One region of the Kitasatospora sp. NPDC059812 genome, then DNA from elsewhere that is predicted to be linked to it. Evidence: predicted binding sites of a transcription regulator. Region 1 holds the regulator's gene; each other region holds the start of a gene.
The links. The regulator HrcA, encoded in region 1, represses chaperone genes, less so after heat shock. The targets are predictions, from matches to a motif close to TTNGCACTCNGNNNNNCNGAGTGCNAA.
Positions count from the first base shown of each region.

Region 2: the regulator HrcA is predicted to act here: its motif matches at 1,663-1,689, upstream of groES (co-chaperone GroES).
Region 3: the regulator HrcA is predicted to act here: its motif matches at 3,832-3,858, upstream of ACFV6D_RS19915 (FmdB family zinc ribbon protein).

Region 1 is NZ_JBHWIO010000008.1:35,201-40,879, forward strand. Features, by position in the region: gene ACFV6D_RS06415 (PDZ domain-containing protein) at 1-619, opposite strand, end outside; gene ACFV6D_RS06420 (16S rRNA (uracil(1498)-N(3))-methyltransferase) at 692-1,441, opposite strand; gene dnaJ (molecular chaperone DnaJ) at 1,554-2,693, opposite strand; gene hrcA (heat-inducible transcriptional repressor HrcA) at 2,770-3,804, opposite strand; gene htpX (zinc metalloprotease HtpX) at 4,068-4,988, shown strand; gene ACFV6D_RS06440 (hypothetical protein) at 5,060-5,644, shown strand; gene ACFV6D_RS06445 (DUF3097 domain-containing protein) at 5,669-5,679, shown strand, end outside.
Region 2 is NZ_JBHWIO010000009.1:64,193-69,871, reverse strand. Features, by position in the region: gene groL (chaperonin GroEL) at 1-1,100, opposite strand, end outside; gene groES (co-chaperone GroES) at 1,217-1,522, opposite strand; gene ACFV6D_RS07330 (methyltransferase domain-containing protein) at 1,808-2,974, shown strand; gene ACFV6D_RS07325 (polysaccharide deacetylase family protein) at 3,000-3,914, opposite strand; gene ACFV6D_RS07320 (hypothetical protein) at 3,995-4,240, opposite strand; gene tsaD (tRNA (adenosine(37)-N6)-threonylcarbamoyltransferase complex transferase subunit TsaD) at 4,252-5,358, opposite strand; gene rimI (ribosomal protein S18-alanine N-acetyltransferase) at 5,351-5,679, opposite strand, start outside.
Region 3 is NZ_JBHWIO010000036.1:71,554-77,232, reverse strand. Features, by position in the region: gene ACFV6D_RS19940 (phosphatase PAP2 family protein) at 1-661, opposite strand, end outside; gene ACFV6D_RS19935 (sigma-70 family RNA polymerase sigma factor) at 1,114-2,085, shown strand; gene ACFV6D_RS19930 (hypothetical protein) at 2,226-2,465, shown strand; gene mscL (large conductance mechanosensitive channel protein MscL) at 2,476-2,895, opposite strand; gene ACFV6D_RS19920 (hypothetical protein) at 2,926-3,189, opposite strand; gene ACFV6D_RS19915 (FmdB family zinc ribbon protein) at 3,488-3,820, opposite strand; gene ACFV6D_RS19910 (MFS transporter) at 4,014-5,405, opposite strand.

The sequences.
Region 1 (5,679 bases):
AGGCGATCCGCTCCCCCACCCACAGCGGCGAGTCGAGCTGGCCGTCCAACTCCTCGTGGACGCGGACGAATTCGTCCCGCCCGATCCACAACTTGCCCGCCCGGCCGCCCCGGTAGCGCTTCCACCAGGCCGGCTCGCGGTTGTTGACGGTGCCCAGCAGCACGCGGTCGCCGCCCGGCTCGAAGGCGAGCCCGCCGACCGGCCCGTACGGCAGCCGCACCGACTCGCCGCCGTCCAGCGGCACGGCGTGCGCCCAGCTGCGGCGCAGGGTCGCCTCACCGGCGGTGGTGAGGGCGATCGGGCGCCCGTCGGCCGTCCAGCCCCGCACCTCGGTCTGCTCGCTGCCCCAGTGGGTGAGCCGCCGGGACGGCCCGCCGTCCACCGGCACCACGTGCACCTCGGGCGCGCCGTCCCGGGTGGAGGTGAAGGCGATGTGCCGCCCGTCGGGGGCGAACCGGGGGTGCCGGACGGGCAGGTGATCGGCCGTCAGCCGCCAGGCCCGGCCACCGTCCAGCGGGGCCAGCCAGACGTCGTCCTCGGCGACGAAGGTGACCAGGTCACCGTGCAGATGGGGGTGGCGCAGGTAGGCGCCCGCAGAGGTGCTCAGGGGTTCCGTCACGCGGTCAGCGTAGGCACGCGCGCGCACGGCGCGGGCCGGTTCGGGCAGACTCCGACCGCACGGGCGGGCCGGCTACGACCAGCGGCCGGTGCGCCCCAGCAGCAGGGCGCCGGCGGCCACCCCGGCGGTGGAGGTGCGCAGCACCGAGGGGCCCAGCCGGTACGGCCCGGCGCCCGCCTCGGCGAACGCGGCCAGCTCCTCCGGGGAGACCCCGCCCTCCGGGCCGACCACCAGCACCACGTCCCCGGCCGCGGGCAGCGCGGCCAGCGCCAGCGGCTCGGCGCCCTCCTCGTGCAGCACGGCGGCGAACGCGGCCTGGGCCAGCAGCGGCGCCAGCTGCCGGGTGGTCGCCGGCTCGCGCACCTCGGGGAAGCGCAGCCGGCGGGACTGCTTGCCGGCCTCCCGGGCGGTGGCCCGCCACTTGGCCAGCGCCTTGGCGCCCCGCTCGCCCTTCCACTGCGTGATGCAGCGCGAGGCGGCCCACGGGACGATCACGTCCACGCCGACCTCGGTCATGGTCTCCACCGCGAGCTCGCCGCGGTCGCCCTTGGGCAGCGCCTGGACGACGACGATCCGCGGCGCCGGCTCGGGCTCCCGGCGGACGGCGGCCACCGTGACGTCGATCGCGTCCTTGCCGAGCACCGCGGCGACCGTCCCGTCCACCCCGAGGCCCAGCCCGTCGGCGAGGGTCACCGCCTCGCCCGCCGCCAGCCGCTTCACCGCGGCCGCGTGCCGCCCCTCCGGCCCGTCGAGGCGCACCACGGAGCCGGGCGCGGCGGCGGCGATCCGCTCGGTCTCGACGACGAAGACGGGGGCGGTCATGCGGGGAACCTCCGGGGGGTGGGGCGGATCGGGAACGCGAAAGGGGCGCCGGGCAGAACCCGGCACCCCCGCGCGGACGGCCAGGGCCCAGCGAGCGGCCCCGGCCTAGGGCCTAGCGGCCGTTGAACGCGTCCTTGAGGCGCGAGAACAGGCCCTGCTGGCCCGGCGCGAACTGGCCGGACGGCCGCTCCTCGCCGCGCAGCACCGCGAGCCGGCGCAGCAGCTCCTCCTGCTCGGGGTCGAGCTTGGTGGGCGTCTGCACCTCGACATGCACTATCAGGTCGCCTCGGCCGCCGCCGCGCAGGTGCGTGATGCCGCGGCCGTGCAGCGGGATCGACTGGCCGGACTGGGTGCCGGGCCTGATGTCGAGCTCCTCCAGCCCGTCCAGGGTCTGCAGCGGCACCTGGGTGCCGAGGGACGCGGCCGTCATCGGGATGGTGACGGTGCAGTGCAGATCGTCCCCGCGCCGCTGGAAGACGGTGTGGGTGGTCTCGGCGATCTCGACGTACAGGTCGCCGGCCGGGCCGCCGCCGGGGCCGACCTCGCCCTCGCCGGCCAGCTGGATCCGGGTGCCGTTGTCGACACCGGCCGGGATCTTGACCGTCAGGGTGCGCCGGGCGCGGACCCGGCCGTCGCCGGCGCACTCCGGGCACGGGGTCGGCACGACCGTGCCGAAGCCCTGGCACTGCGGGCAGGGCCGGGAGGTCATGACCTGGCCCAGGAACGACCGGGTGACCTGGGAGACCTCGCCCCTGCCGCGACACATGTCGCAGGTCTGCGCGGAGGTGCCGGGGGCCGCGCCCTCACCGCTGCACGTGGTGCAGGTGACGGCCGTGTCGACCTGGAGTTCCTTGGTGGTGCCGAAGGCGGCCTCCTCCAGGGTGATCTCCAGCCGGATCATGGCGTCCTGGCCGCGGCGGGTGCGCGAGCGCGGGCCGCGCTGGCCGGCCGCGGCGCCGAAGAAGGCGTCCATGATGTCGGAGAAGCCGAAGCCGGCCGCCCCCGCGCCGAAGCCGCCCGCGCCCCCGCCGCCCGGCGAGAGCGGGTCACCGCCGAGGTCGTAGACCTGGCGCTTCTGCGGGTCGGAGAGCACCTCGTAAGCGGCGTTGATCTCCTTGAACCGCTCCTGCGTCTTCGGGTCCGGGTTGACGTCCGGGTGCAGTTCGCGTGCCAGGCGTCGGAAGGCCTTCTTGATCTCGTCCTGCCCCGCATCCCGTCGGACGCCGAGTACCGCGTAGTAGTCCGTGGCCACCAAATGCTCCGCTTGTTCCGCCTGTAGTAGTGCTGCGACTGGACACCGCCGTCAGAGGTTCCGACGGCGGCCTGTGCTACGACTCGGCCAGGATCTGGCCCACGTACCGCGCCACCGCACGCACCGCCCCCATTGTGCCCGGATAGTCCATCCGGGTCGGACCGATCACACCCAGTTTGGCCACGCTCTCGTCGCCCGAACCGTAACCGACCGACACCACCGAGGTGGAATTCAGCCCCTCGTAGGCGATCTCCCGCCCGATCCGGACCGTCATCGCGGCGTCCGCCGTCTCACCCAGGAGACGGAGCAGGACGACCTGCTCCTCCAGGGCTTCCAGCACCGGCTGGATGGTCAGGGGGAAGTCGTGCCCGAAGCGGGTCAGGTTGGCCGTGCCGGCCAGCATGATCCGCTCCTCGTTCTGCTCGGCGAGCGCTTCGAACAGCGTCGCCAGGACCGTGCTGACGGTCGGGCGGTCCGGCGGCTCGAAACCTGCCGGGAGCTCCTCCAGGAACCCCGGCACGTCCGGCAGCCGCTGGCCGACGGCCCGCGCGTTGATCCGGGCCCGCAGGTCCGCCAGGACCGTCTCGCCGACCGGGCCCGGGCAGTCGACCATCCGCTGCTCGACCCGGCCGGTGTTGGTGATCAGGACCAGCATCACCTTGGTCGGTGCCAGCGCCACCAGCTCGATGTGCCGGACGGTGGACCGCGACAGCGAGGGGTACTGCACCACCGCGACCTGCCGGGTGAGCTGGGCGAGCAGCCGCACCGTCCGCATGACCACGTCGTCCAGGTCGACGGCGCCGTCCAGGAAGTGCCGGATCGCCCGGCGCTCGGGGGCGCTCATCGGCTTGACCTCGGCGAGCTTGTCGACGAACAGGCGGTACCCCTTGTCGGTGGGGATGCGCCCGGCGCTGGTGTGCGGCTGGTGGATGTAGCCCTCCTCCTCCAGCGCCGCCATGTCGTTGCGCACGGTCGCCGGGGAGACTCCGAGGTTGTGCCGCTCCACCAGGGCCTTGGAGCCGACCGGCTCCTCGGTGCCCACGTAGTCCTGGACGATCGCGCGGAGCACGGCGAGCTTGCGGTCGTCCAGCTGGCGAACCTCACCGGCCATGGGGCACACACCTCCGTCTTCGCACGTTGTCCGTTCGTGTCACGCATGCTGCTGCCCGCTCCGGGAGGATCCCGGCTCCGGCACCCGCTTTGGCACTCTGAACCTGCGAGTGCCAAAACCGTACCTGCCAGTGTAAGGCCCGGGCCCAACGGCAGGAACGGCCCGGCCGGAGTGATCCTGCCCGCAGTTCCCGGCGCGGGGGTGGTGCCGCAGGGCCGTCCGGGTGGCAGCATCGAAGACGACGGCGAATGGAGGAGCAAGCAATGTCGAGCTCGGGCCAGCACACCCGTTTCGCGCCCGACCGCGGCCTGACCGGCCGCATGGTCGTGACGATGTTCGTGATCGGGCTGCTGTACGTCGGTTTCACCGGTCTGCTGATCGTGCTGCTGCGCGGCGCCTGGCCACTGATCGTCCTGATCTCCGGCGGGCTGTTCGTGGCCCAGTTCTGGTTCAGCGACAAGATCACCGAACGGGCCATGGGCGCCCACCAGGTGACCCCTGAGCAGTACCCGCAACTGCACGGCACCATCGACCGGCTCTGCGCGCTGGCCGACATGCCCAAACCCCGGGTGGCGGTCGCCGACAACGACATGCCGAACGCCTTCGCCACCGGCCGCAACCCGCAGAACGCCGTGGTGTGCGTCACCACCGGCCTGCTGCGCCGGCTGGAGCCCGAGGAACTGGAGGGCGTCCTCGCCCACGAGCTGTCCCACGTCGCCCACCGGGACGTCGCGGTGATGACCATCGCCGGCTTCCTCGGCGTCCTCGCCGGGGCCATGACCCGGATCGCCATGTACGGCGGGTTCATGGGCGGCAACCGCAACAACAACGACCAGAACGCGGCCATCGTCGCCCTGATCATCCCGCTGGTGTCGATGGTCGTCTACGCCATCAGCTTCCTGCTCACCCGGCTCCTGTCCCGCTACCGGGAACTCGCCGCCGACCGCGCCGCCGCCCAGCTCACCGGCCGGCCCAGCGCCCTCGCCTCCGCGCTCACCAAGGTCACCGGCCAGATCGCCGCCATCCCCAGCAAGGACCTGCGCCAGGCACAGCCCTACAACGCCTTCTACTTCGCCCCCGCGCTGAGCGCCCGGGAGACCGCCTCGCAGCTGTTCTCCACCCACCCGACGCTGGAGAAGCGGCTCGCGGAGCTGGCGAAGATCTCCGAGCAGCTCGGCCGCTGAGGCCCCGGCCCCCTGCGGCCCTCCCGCCCCCCTCCTGGCTCCTCCCGACTCCCTCCCCCGAAAGGACCGCCGTGGGAATCCTGGACACCCTGTTCGGGCGCACCAAGCCCGTCAAGCCCGACCTCGACCAGCTGTTCGGCGTCCCGTCCGCCGCCCTCACCCTGGAGGCCGCGGCCGGGTTCACCCCCACCGGGCTCGGCTCGGTCTGCTTCGCCGCCGTCGAGGGCGCGGCCTTCGGCCAGGTCGAACAGCAGGTGCGGGCGCTGCTCGACGCCGACACCGAGCGCGGCGGCGTCCCGGTCGAGGCCTCCAAGGACGGCTACGGCTACTCCTGGCTGCTCGCCCGGCACACCCCCGAGGAACTGCCGGACCTGGTCAACGACCTGCACGCGGTCAACAGCGAGCTGGAGGCGAACGGCTTCGGGCCGCAGCTGCTCTGCTCGCTGGTCGGCTTCCGCAACCCGGACGGGCAGTCGCTGGCTCTGGTCTACCTCTACAAGCGCGGCACCTTCTACCCCTTCGCCCCGATGCCCGGCGGCGGGGAGCGGCGCAACAGCCCGCTGGAGCTCCAGGTCAACGCGACGCTCGGGAACGACCTGCGGCTGGAGAAGGACCTCAGCCGCTGGTTCCCGGTCTGGGGCGCGCCGGGCCTCTGACGGTCCGTCCGTATAGTCGCTTTCATGCACAGCCG
Region 2 (5,679 bases), on a different contig from region 1:
TCCTGCAGCTTCTCGCGGTCCCAGTCGGAGTCGGTGGCGGCGATCTCACCCTTGATCTGGGCGACGCGGCCGGCCACGGCCTCGCTGTCACCGGCACCGTCGACGACGGTGGTCTCGTCCTTGGTGATGGTCACGCGGCGGGCGGTGCCCAGCACGTCCACGCCGACCTGGTCGAGCTTGAGGCCGACCTCCTCGGAGATGACCGTGCCGCCGGTCAGGGTGGCCAGGTCGCCGAGGATCGCCTTGCGGCGGTCGCCGAAGCCCGGGGCCTTGACGGCGACCGCGTTGAAGGTGCCGCGGATCTTGTTCACCACGAGGGTGGACAGCGCCTCGCCGTCGACGTCCTCGGCGATGATCAGCAGCGGCCGGGAGGCACCGCCCTGGAGGATCTTCTCCAGCAGCGGCAGCAGCTCCTGGATGGAGGAGATCTTGCCCTGGTTGATCAGGATGTACGGGTCCTCCAGGACCGCCTCCTGCCGCTCCGCGTCGGTGACGAAGTACGGCGACAGGTAGCCCTTGTCGAACTGCATGCCCTCGGTGAAGTCCAGCTCCACGCCGAAGGTGTTCGACTCCTCGACGGTGATGACACCGTCCTTGCCGACCTTGTCGATCGCCTCGGCGATCAGCTCGCCGACCTGGGTGTCCTGGGCGGAGAGGGACGCGACGGCGGCGACGTCGTCCTTGCCCTCGATCTCGCGGGCCACCGAGAGCAGGTGCTCGGAGACGGCGGCGACGGCCTTGTCGATGCCCTTCTTCAGGGCGGCCGGGCCGGCACCGGCGGCGACGTTGCGCAGACCCTCGTTGACCAGGGCCTGGGCCAGCACGGTGGCGGTGGTGGTGCCGTCACCCGCGACGTCGTTGGTCTTGGTGGCGACCTCCTTGACGAGCTGCGCGCCAAGGTTCTCGTACGGGTCGTCCAGCTCGACCTCACGGGCGATGGTCACACCGTCGTTGGTGATGGTCGGGGCGCCGAACTTCTTGTCGATGACGACGTTGCGGCCCTTGGGGCCGATGGTCACCTTGACGGTGTCGGCCAGCTTGTTGACACCGCGCTCCAGCGAGCGGCGGGCGTCCTCGTTGAACTGCAGGATCTTCGCCATGTTCCCTATTCCCTCGGGGCTTCGGCCGGCCCACCGGCCGCCGGACTACGTGAACCAACAACCACGCCCCGGGCCCCTGTCACTTGGGACACGGATCCGGGGCGGGTCGGAACGACTTACTTCTCGATGATGGCGAGAACGTCGCGAGCGGAGAGAACCAGGTACTCCTCGCCCTGGTACTTCACCTCGGTGCCGCCGTACTTCGAGTACAGGACGATGTCACCGACGGCGACGTCGAGCGGCAGACGCTGGCCGTCCTCGAAGCGACCCGGGCCGACGGCCAGGACGACGCCCTCCTGGGGCTTCTCCTTGGCGGTGTCCGGGATAACCAGGCCGGAGGCCGTGGTGGTCTCGGCGTCGAGCGGCTGGACCACGATGCGGTCCTCAAGCGGCTTGATGGCAACCTTGCTGCTGGTGGTCACGTCCGAGCTCCCCTTCGGAGATTACGGGGTTTCTAACGGGTAGGAGCGAACCTGCGGGCCTGCCGTCGCGGGGGTCAGGCACACGTCTTCGCGTTAGCACTCCCCCAGTGGGGAGTGCCAAGGACGACCATAGGCCGGTGTTAGCACTCAGTCAACCAGAGTGCCAACGGCGCGCCCGGGCATCCCGAACCGCGGGCGCGGAGCCGTACACCCGTGCGACCGCCCCGCCCCACCGCGCCGGCACCGTCGGAGCCGGTGGGACGGCCAACCCGCCAGAATGGCCCCGTGGACACCGAGAACCTCCAGCCCCTGCTGACCCCCGAGGGCCAGGCCCTGCTCGCCGAACTGCGCGAGTTCACGCCCGAGGAGGAGCTGGCGCTGGCCACCAGGCTGCGGCGGGGGCACCCGGCCGAGCTGGTCTCGGCGGCCTTCGGGCAGGCCCGGCTGCGGCAGCGGGCGCGGGCGAAGTTCGGGGCGGACGCCGACCTGATGTACTTCACGCCCAACGGCGTCGAGCAGTCCACCCGGCGCAGCGTGGCCGAGTGGCGGGCGCGCCGCTTCGCCGAGCTGGGCGTCCGCCGGCTGGCCGACCTGTGCTGCGGCATCGGCGGGGACGTGCTGGCGCTGGCCAGGGCCGGGATCGAGGTGCTGGCCGTCGACAAGGACCCGGCGGCCTGCGCCGCCACCGCCGCCAACGCGGCCGCGCTGGGCCTGACCGACCTGGTCCGGGTGCGCTGCGCGGACGTCGCCGAGGTGGACGTCGCCGGCTACGACGCGGTGTTCACCGACCCGGCGCGGCGCACGGCGCGCGGCCGGGTGTTCGACCCGGAGGCGTACGCCCCGCCGCTCTCCTGGGCGATCGAGGCCGGCCGCCGGACCCCGATCGGCGCGCTGAAGGTGGCCCCGGGCATCCCGCACGAGGCCGTCCCGGCCGACGCCGAGGCGGAGTGGGTCTCCGACCACGGCGACGTGAAGGAGGCGGTGCTCTGGTTCGGCACCGGGGCCGCCCGCCCGCACCGCGCCACCCTGCTGCCGCAGGCCGCCAGCCTCACCGGCGGCGACCTGCCCGACCCGCCGGCCGGCCCGGTCGGGCGCTACCTGTACGAGCCGGACGGCGCGGTGATCCGGGCCCATCTGGTGGCCGAGGTGGCCGAGCAGGTGGGCGGCCGGCTGATCGACCCGAAGATCGCCTACCTCACCTCGGACCGGCTGGTCGCCACCCCGTACGCGCACGCCTTCGAGCTCACCGACGTGCTGCCGTTCCACATCAAGCGGCTGAAGGCGCTGCTGCGCGAGCGCGGGGTCGGCACGGTGGTGATCAAGAAGCGCGGGATGGCGATCACCCCGGAGGAGCTGCGCCGCCAGCTCAAGCCCTCCGGGCCGAACGCCGTCACGGTGATCCTCAGCCGCACCGACAACGGGCCGCTGATGATGCTCGGCCGGCCCGCCTGAGGCGGCCACGAGGCGGGCGCACGGACTACGAGGTGGGCGCCTGGATGTAGTCCTCCAGCCGGGCCACCGAGAAGCCCTGCTCCTGGATCCGGGCCAGCAGGTCGCCGAACATCTGGGTCATCGTGGCGCCCTTGAGCTCCTTCGGGCCGCGGAAGTGCGCCAGGATGATGTCGCCGGACTTCAGCTTCTTGTCCGCCGCCTGGTACTGCATGTCGTGGATCTGCATCGACTCGCGCCAGAGCACCATCGCGCGCGGGCCGCACTGCTGGACCGAGTTGTTCAGCGTCGGGGTGTTGGCGCCGTCCCCGAACGGCGGGCGGAACAGCAGCGGGGCGGTGCCGTACTGCTGGGTGAGCGCGGACTGCGCGTCGCAGATCTCGGACTTCTGCTTCTCCGCCGGGATCTTGCTCATCACCGGGTGGTCCACGGTGTGGTTCTGGATGTGGTTGCCGAGCGCCTGGAGCGGCTTGAAGTAGCCGTAGTCGTTCTTGACGATGTCCCGGGTCAGGAACATCGAGATCGGCACCTTGAGCTCGGTCAGCATCTCGACGAACTTCGGGTCCTTCTCGGCGCCGTCGTCGATGGTGATGAAGACGACCTTGTCGCTCGTCTTCACCTCGCTGAACACCGGTACGGGGCCGGTCCGTTCGAGCTTGATGGGCTTGTCCGCGGGCGGCGCGGGGGCCGGCGCCAGCGGCTTGAGGTTCCACTTCGCCCAGGCCGCCGGGTCCCCGCCGGCCGGGGCCGCGGTGGTGGGCGCGCCGGCCGGGCTGGTCGGCACGGCGCCGCCGCCGGCGGGCTGGGGCGTGGCCGCCGAGCTGCCGCCGGCCGCCGCCGGGGCGGCGGCGCCCCCGTTGTCGCCGCATCCGGTGGCCAGGGCCAGCAGGGCCAGCGCCCCCACCGCGTACGTCCTGGTCCTGCTCCGACCGTCCCTGTTCACCGCAGCGCGCTCCCGGTTCCCGTCCAGCTTCTTCTCAGCTATGCACGGTAGCGGTCGGGGCGGCGGTTCCCGGACAGCGCCTATTCGACGTGCTCGCTGGTGAAGGACCAGCGGTGCACCGGGCGGCCGAGCAGGTCGGCCGGCGGGTCGGCGACCGGCACCGGCTCGCCGGTCCACCAGGTGATCAGCAGCACCCGTTCGCCGGGCGCGCCGAGCAGCTCGGTGCGGACCAGCCCGGCCGAGCCGCGCACCGCGGGCAGCGCCACCTCCCGTACCCAGGAGGCGAGTTCGGCCCCGCGGCCGGTGGCGGCGCGGGCCTCCCACATCGCGGCGACGGTCACTCGGCGCCGCCGGTGAGGGCCTGGTACGCCTGGCCGTGGACGTCGCCGTGCCGGACGTCCGCAGCCGGCACGTGCGCCTCGGTCACCGGCAGCGAGGAGTCGGCGGACAGGTCGAGCGCGGACGGCGTGCGGTCACGCCACACCATCTCGGAGCCCAGCGCGGCCACCATCGCGCCGTTGTCGGTGCACAGGCCCGGCCGGGGCACCCGCAGCCGGATGCCGGCCCGGTCGCAGCGCTGCTGGGCCATCTCGCGCAGCCGCGAGTTGGCGGCCACCCCGCCGCCGATCATCAGGTGGTCGACGCCGTTGTCCCGGCACGCCTTGACGGCCTTGCGGGTGAGCACGTCGGTGACGGCCTCCTGGAAGGACGCCGCCACGTCGGCGATCGGCACCTCCTCGCCGGCCCGGCGCTTGGCCTCCACCCAGCGGGCGACGGCGGTCTTCAGACCGGAGAAGGAGAAGTCGTACGCGGGGTCGTTGCGGCCGCTCAGGCCGCGTGGGAAGGCGATCGCCTTGGGGTCGCCCTCGCGGGCGGTGCGGTCGACCACCGGGCCGCCCGGGAAGCCCAGGCCGAGCACCCGGGCGACCTTGTCGAAGGCCTCGCCGGCCGCGTCGTCGATGGTCGCGCCGAGCGGGCGGACGTCGCTGGTGATGTCCTCGCTGAGCAGCAGCGAGGAGTGCCCGCCGGAGACCAGCAGCGCCATCGTCGGCGACGGCAGCCGGCCGTGCTCCAACTGGTCGACGCAGATGTGCGAGGCGAGGTGGTTGACCCCGTACAGCGGCTTGTCCAGCGCCCAGGCGTACGCCTTGGCGGCACTGACACCGACCAGCAGCGCGCCGGCCAGGCCGGGGCCGGCGGTGACCGCGATGCCGTCCAGGTCGCTCGCCTTGACGCCGGCGGTGTCCAGCGCGCGCTGGATGGTCGGGACCATCGCCTCCAGGTGGGCGCGACTGGCGATCTCCGGGACGACGCCGCCGAAGCGGGCGTGGTCGTTGACGCTGGAGGCGACCGCGTCGGCCAGCAGCGTGGTGCCGCGCACGATGCCGACGCCGGTCTCGTCGCAGGAGGTCTCGATGCCGAGGACGAGCGGTTCGTCAGCCATGGCGGGTGTCCTTAAGGTCCTTCGGGTCAGTGCTGGGGTGGTCGAGGCGCATCACCAGCGCGTCGACGTTGGCGGGCTGGTAGTAGCCGCGCCGGATGCCCACCGGTTGGAAGCCGAAGCGCTCGTACAGCTGCTGGGCGCGCGGATTGTCCACCCGTACCTCCAGCAGCAGTTCGGCGCAGCCGCGGCGGGCGGCCTCCCGGATCAGGTCGGTGAGCAGCGCCGCGCCGAGGCCGGCGCCCTGGTGGCGCTGGTCGACGGCGATGGTCTGGACGTCGCCCTCGCCGGCGATCGCCATCAGCCCGGCGTAGCCGACGATGG
Region 3 (5,679 bases), on a different contig from region 1:
GCCAGAGTTCGACGACGGCGGTCACGGCGCCCAGCACGAACCCGGCGGCCAGCCAGCCGGCGACCACGTCGCTCGGCCAGTGGACCCCGAGGGCGATCCTGGTCCAGCCGATGGTCAGCACCGTCGCCGCCGCCACCGCGCAGGCGGCGATCCGTCCGCGTCGACGGACCCGGTACCAGACCAGGCCGACCAGCACCGCGCAGGTGATCGCCGAGGCCATGGCGTGCCCGGAGGGGAAGGCCGGGCCGCCGGCGTGCGAGACCGGGTCGGCGAAGGAGGGGCGTTGGCGGCCGACGGCCAGCTTCAGCGCCCACTGGCCGCCCCAGCCGACCAGGGTCTGGGCGGCCACCCAGCCGGCCAGGACCCGGGCGCCGATCAGCCACAGCCAGACGGCCGCGATGCCGAGCAGGGTGCGCATCGTGACCGTGCCGCCGATGTCGGAGAGCGTCTGCACCGAGGCGGTCCAGATCCGGTGCTGCCGGGCGAAGGTGTGCAGTTCGCCGATCCAGCTCTGGTCGAGCTGTTCCAGCGGATGCCAGTGCCGGGTCACCAGGGCGGCCAGGAGGCCGAACAGCGCGGCACAGACCACCGCGAGCGCCGAATCCCGCAGGAGGCGGCGGTGACGCGCAGTGACGGTGGTCGAGCTGTTGGTCAGGTGCATGGCTGACACCTTCCCAGTGTCCCGGGCCGATCAGGACCACGGGTGATAGCGATTCGGCATCGTTTGTGGGGAGAACCTGCGTACGCCGGGGGCGGGCGCCGGCGGAAGGCGCCGGCGGAAGGCGGGGGCGCGCGGGAACGCGCGTGCCCGTTCGCGGGTTTCACCCTGTACGGCGGCCGGCGGGGCGGCGGGCGCGTGTGCGGGGCGTGACGGAAGCGCTCGGAAGCAGTTGCGGAAACGGCACCTAAGGTGCTCGACCGGTCACCCGGTGTCCATAACCGGGGTGAAAACCGGCAGCATACTGCATCGCGGGGAAGAATCTGAGTAACTTGGGAATGTTGTCCGGATTCTGTTCGTTGGATCGTTACGTGTGAGCCCCGCGGGGCCCCCATTTCTTGCCCTCTCGGGGGGCAGGCAGGCAGACCTCGGCAATTCCAGCAAAGGGAGCAAGCATGGCCACCCGTGCCGTCGTTCGCGACAGGGCCGACCGGACTCGCGCGGCCCGCCCGACCAACCTTGAGGCCGACCGCGACCTGGTCGGCATGTACCTCGACGAGATCGCCAGGACACCCCTGCTCGATGCCGCCGAGGAGGTCGAGCTCTCACTGCGGATCGAGGCCGGCGTGTACGCCCAGCACCTGCTGGAGCAGGGCGTGTTCCCCGACGGCGTGAAGCGCGAGGAACTGGAGGCGATAGCCGAGGACGCCGAGCGCGCCAAGGACGTCTTCATCCGCTCGAACCTCCGGCTCGTGGTGGCGGTCGCCCGCCGGTACCCGCGCAGCGGCCTTCCGCTGCTGGACCTCATCCAGGAGGGCAACGCCGGCCTGGTGCGCGCCGTCGAGAAGTTCGACTACGCCAAGGGTTTCAAGTTCTCCACCTATGCCACCTGGTGGATCCGGCAGGCGATCACCCGGTCGATCGCCGACCAGTCCCGCACCATCCGGCTGCCCGTGCACCTGGTCGAGGAGCTGGGGCGGATCCGGCGGGTGCAGCGGGAGAAGTCCAAGGAGCTGGGCCGGGAGGCCGAGCCGGCCGAGATCGCGGCCGAGCTGGACACCACCGAGGCCCGGATCAAGGACGTGCTGGATTGGGCCCGCGACCCGGTCAGCCTCAACATGGCGGTCGACGACGAGGGCGAGACCCAGTTCGGCGACCTGGTCGAGGACACCGGGGCGACGTCCCCCGAGGACGCCGTGATGGTCATGCTCCGCCGCGAGGAGCTGGACGGCCTGATCGGGCGGCTGGACGACCGCACGGCCTCGATCATCCGCTCCCGCTACGGGATGGAGGACGGCCGCGAGCGCACCCTCACCGAGGTGGGCAAGCAGCACGGCCTCACCCGCGAGCGGATCCGCCAGATCGAGAAGCACGCGCTGGCCGAGCTGAAGAAGATCGCCGACCACGCGGGCTTCGAGGCCGCCTGAGAACCCGAGCAACTGCCTGCGGCTCCATCCCCGCCCCGGGCCCTGGTGCGGAGCACTCCGCACCAGGGCCCGGGGTGTTTCGCGGGGCTCTTAGGCTGGAGGGACAGGACGATCCGGACGGCAGTCGACGGGAAGCGGAAGTGAGCAGGGTGAGCGAGCAGGGGCAGGCGCGGGAGCAGGAGCAGGGACAGGGGGAGCAGCAGGGACGGGAGGAGCGGCCGGCGGCGCCGAAGGCCCGGCTGGTCTTCCGGGACCCTCTGGACCAGCAGTCCCGGGACGACACCGACACCGGCTGGGGTGAGCGCCCCGGGGCGGGGGAGAGCGGTGGGCGGGGGCTGGACTGGTACCTGAGCCAGCGCCCGCCGCACCACGGGGACTGAGGCGCGGCGCTCAGCGCTGCGGGGCGACCAGCGCGTCGCGGATCTCGGTGAGCAGTTGGACCTCCTTGGCCTCGGCCTCCGCCATCGTCTCGGCGGTGCTCTTCCGCCTGGCGGCCAGCCTGTTCATGGGCACGATCAGGACGAAGTAGACGACGGCCGCCGTGATCAGGAACTGCAGCAGGGCGCTGAGCACCGATCCCCACAGGATGAGGATCCCGGACGTGACCTCGCCGGTGGCGTTCAGCTCGCAGGGCCCCTTGAGGCAGGAACTGTAGGACGCCAGGTCCTTCGTTCCGAAGACGCCGACGATCGGATTGATGACGCCCTTGACGAAGGCGTTGACGATGTTGGTGAAGGCCGCGCCGATGACGACGGCGACGGCGAATTCGACGACGTTTCCACGCAGCAGGAATTGCTTGAAGCCTTTCATGCCGCCGTGAACGACGAAGTCGTTGCCCGGTTACGGGTGATCTTCCGTCGGACCGGATTGACAACCCGTCCGGCCCACCGGGCCGCCCGGCGGCGACGGCAGCCCGGCCCGTGCGGGCCCGACCGCGAGCGCCGCGGCCACCGCGAGCAGCACCAGCGCGGGCACCCCGGCCCGGCGTCGTACGGCGTGCCGCCAGCGGTGCCACCCGCCGGCCCCGCGCCGGATCGGCGGGAAGCGCGGCACCTCCCGCCGGGGCGGTACGGCGGGTGCGGGCAGCGGTACGGAGAGGCTCATGGTCGTCATGGTCACCACCGAGGTCGTGGGGGGCCGCCCCTGTGCGGGCCGGTCGTTCTCCGGCGACCCCTACGATGTGCGCCGCGCGCCGCCCCGGAAAGCCGTTATCCGCAGCCTGTGGACAACTCGGGCCCTGTGGATGAATTCGTACACCCGCACGAGTGCATCCGGCCCGCCGGGGCTGACGAACCGGGGCGGCGAGTGGTGACAGCGAGCAGGGACGACGAAGGCCCGCCGCCCCGCGGAGAACGCGGGGTGGCGGGCCTTGTCGATGCGCTGTGTGCGTCCGGCGCCGAGGTCAGCTCGCGGCCGGGGCCGGGCTGGAGGAGCTGGAAGAGCTCGAAGAACCGGAGGACGAGGACGTCGACGACGTCGAGGACGACGCCGGGGTCGAGCCGGACGACGCCGCCGAGGAGCTACCGGAGGAGCCTGCGCCCACCGTGCTGCTGGAGGACGAGCGGCTGTCGGTGCGGTAGAAGCCCGAGCCCTTGAACACGACGCCCACGGCCGAGAAGACCTTGCGGAGCCGTCCCTGGCAGTCGGGGCACGTGGTCAGCGCCTCGTCGGTGAACTTCTGCACCGCCTCCAGGCCGTTGCCGCACTCGGTGCACTGGTACTGGTACGTGGGCACTTGTCTTCCTCCTGGCACTCTCGCCTGATGAGTGCTAACGATGGTCAATGATGCGGCATTCCGCTGAATCAGTCCAGCGACTCCGATGTGAGATGAGCCGTGGCCGAGCCGCGCACACTTCTCCACCGCGGATCCGCGCGGCTTCCACCGCGCGCCGCCCACGGCTTCGCGCGGTGCGCCACCGCGTGCCCGCTCAGCCCTTGGCCGCGCCCACCAGCTGCGCCGCGGCGCCGAGCTCCGGTGCGGCCGCGACGACCTGACCAGGCCCGCTCGGCGCGGTCAGCAGGTGCCGCAGCGACACCAGCGCGATCAGGCCCAGGCCGGCGCCGGCCACCGGCACCAGGAACCCGCTGGACGGCCCGTGGCCGTCGATCAGCTGCCCGGCGATCATCTGGCCGACCGCCAGGCCGAGGCCGATGGCGCCGGTCAGCCAGGTGAACGCCTCGGTCTTGGCGCCGTCCGCGACGAGGGTCTCGACCAGGGTGTAGCCGCTGATCAGGGTCGGCGCGATGGCCAGGCCGCAGACCAGTCCGGCGGCGGCGAGCGCGACCAGGTTGGGCATCGCCCACAGCGTGGAGCAGCCCAGCACCAGCAGGGCGTAGCTCATGACCATCCGCTGCTGCACGGACCGCCGCCAGGCGATCACGCCGTACAGCACGCCGGCCACCATCGAGCCGCCGGCGAAGATCCCGTACACGGTGCCGGCGGCGCCGTGCTGCCCGACCGAGTCGGCGAAGGCGTTCACCGAGACCTGCATGCCGCCGAACACGGCGCCCACCCCGAGGAAGGCCCCGGCCAGCAGCCGGACGCCGGGGGAGGCGAGCGCGGAGGCGCGTCGCACGCCGGGCTGGGGCAGTGCCCGGGCGGGCGCGGTGCGCCGCTGGGCGGCGAAGGCCAGGCCGCCGACGAGGGTCAGCGTGGCCTCGGCGATCAGCCCGGCCGAGGGGCTGACCGTGGTGGCGACGGCGGTGGCCAGGATCGGGCCGATCACGAAGGTGAACTCGTCCGTCACGGACTCGAAGGCGAACGCGGTGCCCACCTTGGCCGCGGACGAGGCGGACGCGCCGTCCGCGGTGAACTCGGCGATCCAGCGGGCCCGGACCATGGCGCCGATCTGCGGAACGCTCGCGCCGGCCGGGACGGCGGCCAGGAACAGGCTCCAGGCCGGTGCGTGGCCGAGCGCCAGCGCGATCAGCGCGCCGACCGAGGCCGCGTGCACCACGACGGTCGGGACGAGGACGGCGGTCTGGCCGTACCGGTCGGCGAGCCGGCCGGTCTGCGGGCCGATCAGGGCCTGGGCGACGGCGGCGACGGCCGCGACGGTGCTCGCGGTGCCGTACGAGCCGTGGGTGTCCTTGACGAGCAGCAGGATGCCCATGCTGAGCATCGCGTACGGCAGCCGCGCGAGGAATGCCGGTGCCAGGAACGTCCAGGCGCCGGGCGTGCGCAGCAGTGCGCCGTACCCGACCCGCACGGGGGCGGGGGCGTCGACGGCATCGGCGGTGCCGTCGGCGGGGGTGGCGTTGGCGGTGTCACGCGGGGGCGCGGTGTCCGCGGGGTCGTCGACCGTTCGGCGGGCCGTCACGGTCGGTCCTTCCTGCTGCCTGGTAGCGCGGCAGGGCATGGGGTGGCCCCGACGGCGCCGAGAGTCGTCCTCTCGCGCGTCGACCGGGGTAGATACCGGGCCGGACCGGCGTGGTGGCCGAGGTCCGGACCGCGGCCGCCGAACGGTCGCGCCAACTCTGCTTCAGGCAGATGCTGGGTGTGATCTGACCATCATACATATACGCGCGTAGATGTCGCGCGCATCCCCAGACTACAAGGCACGTCCAAAACTGTCCTGCCCATCGAAGGTGAAC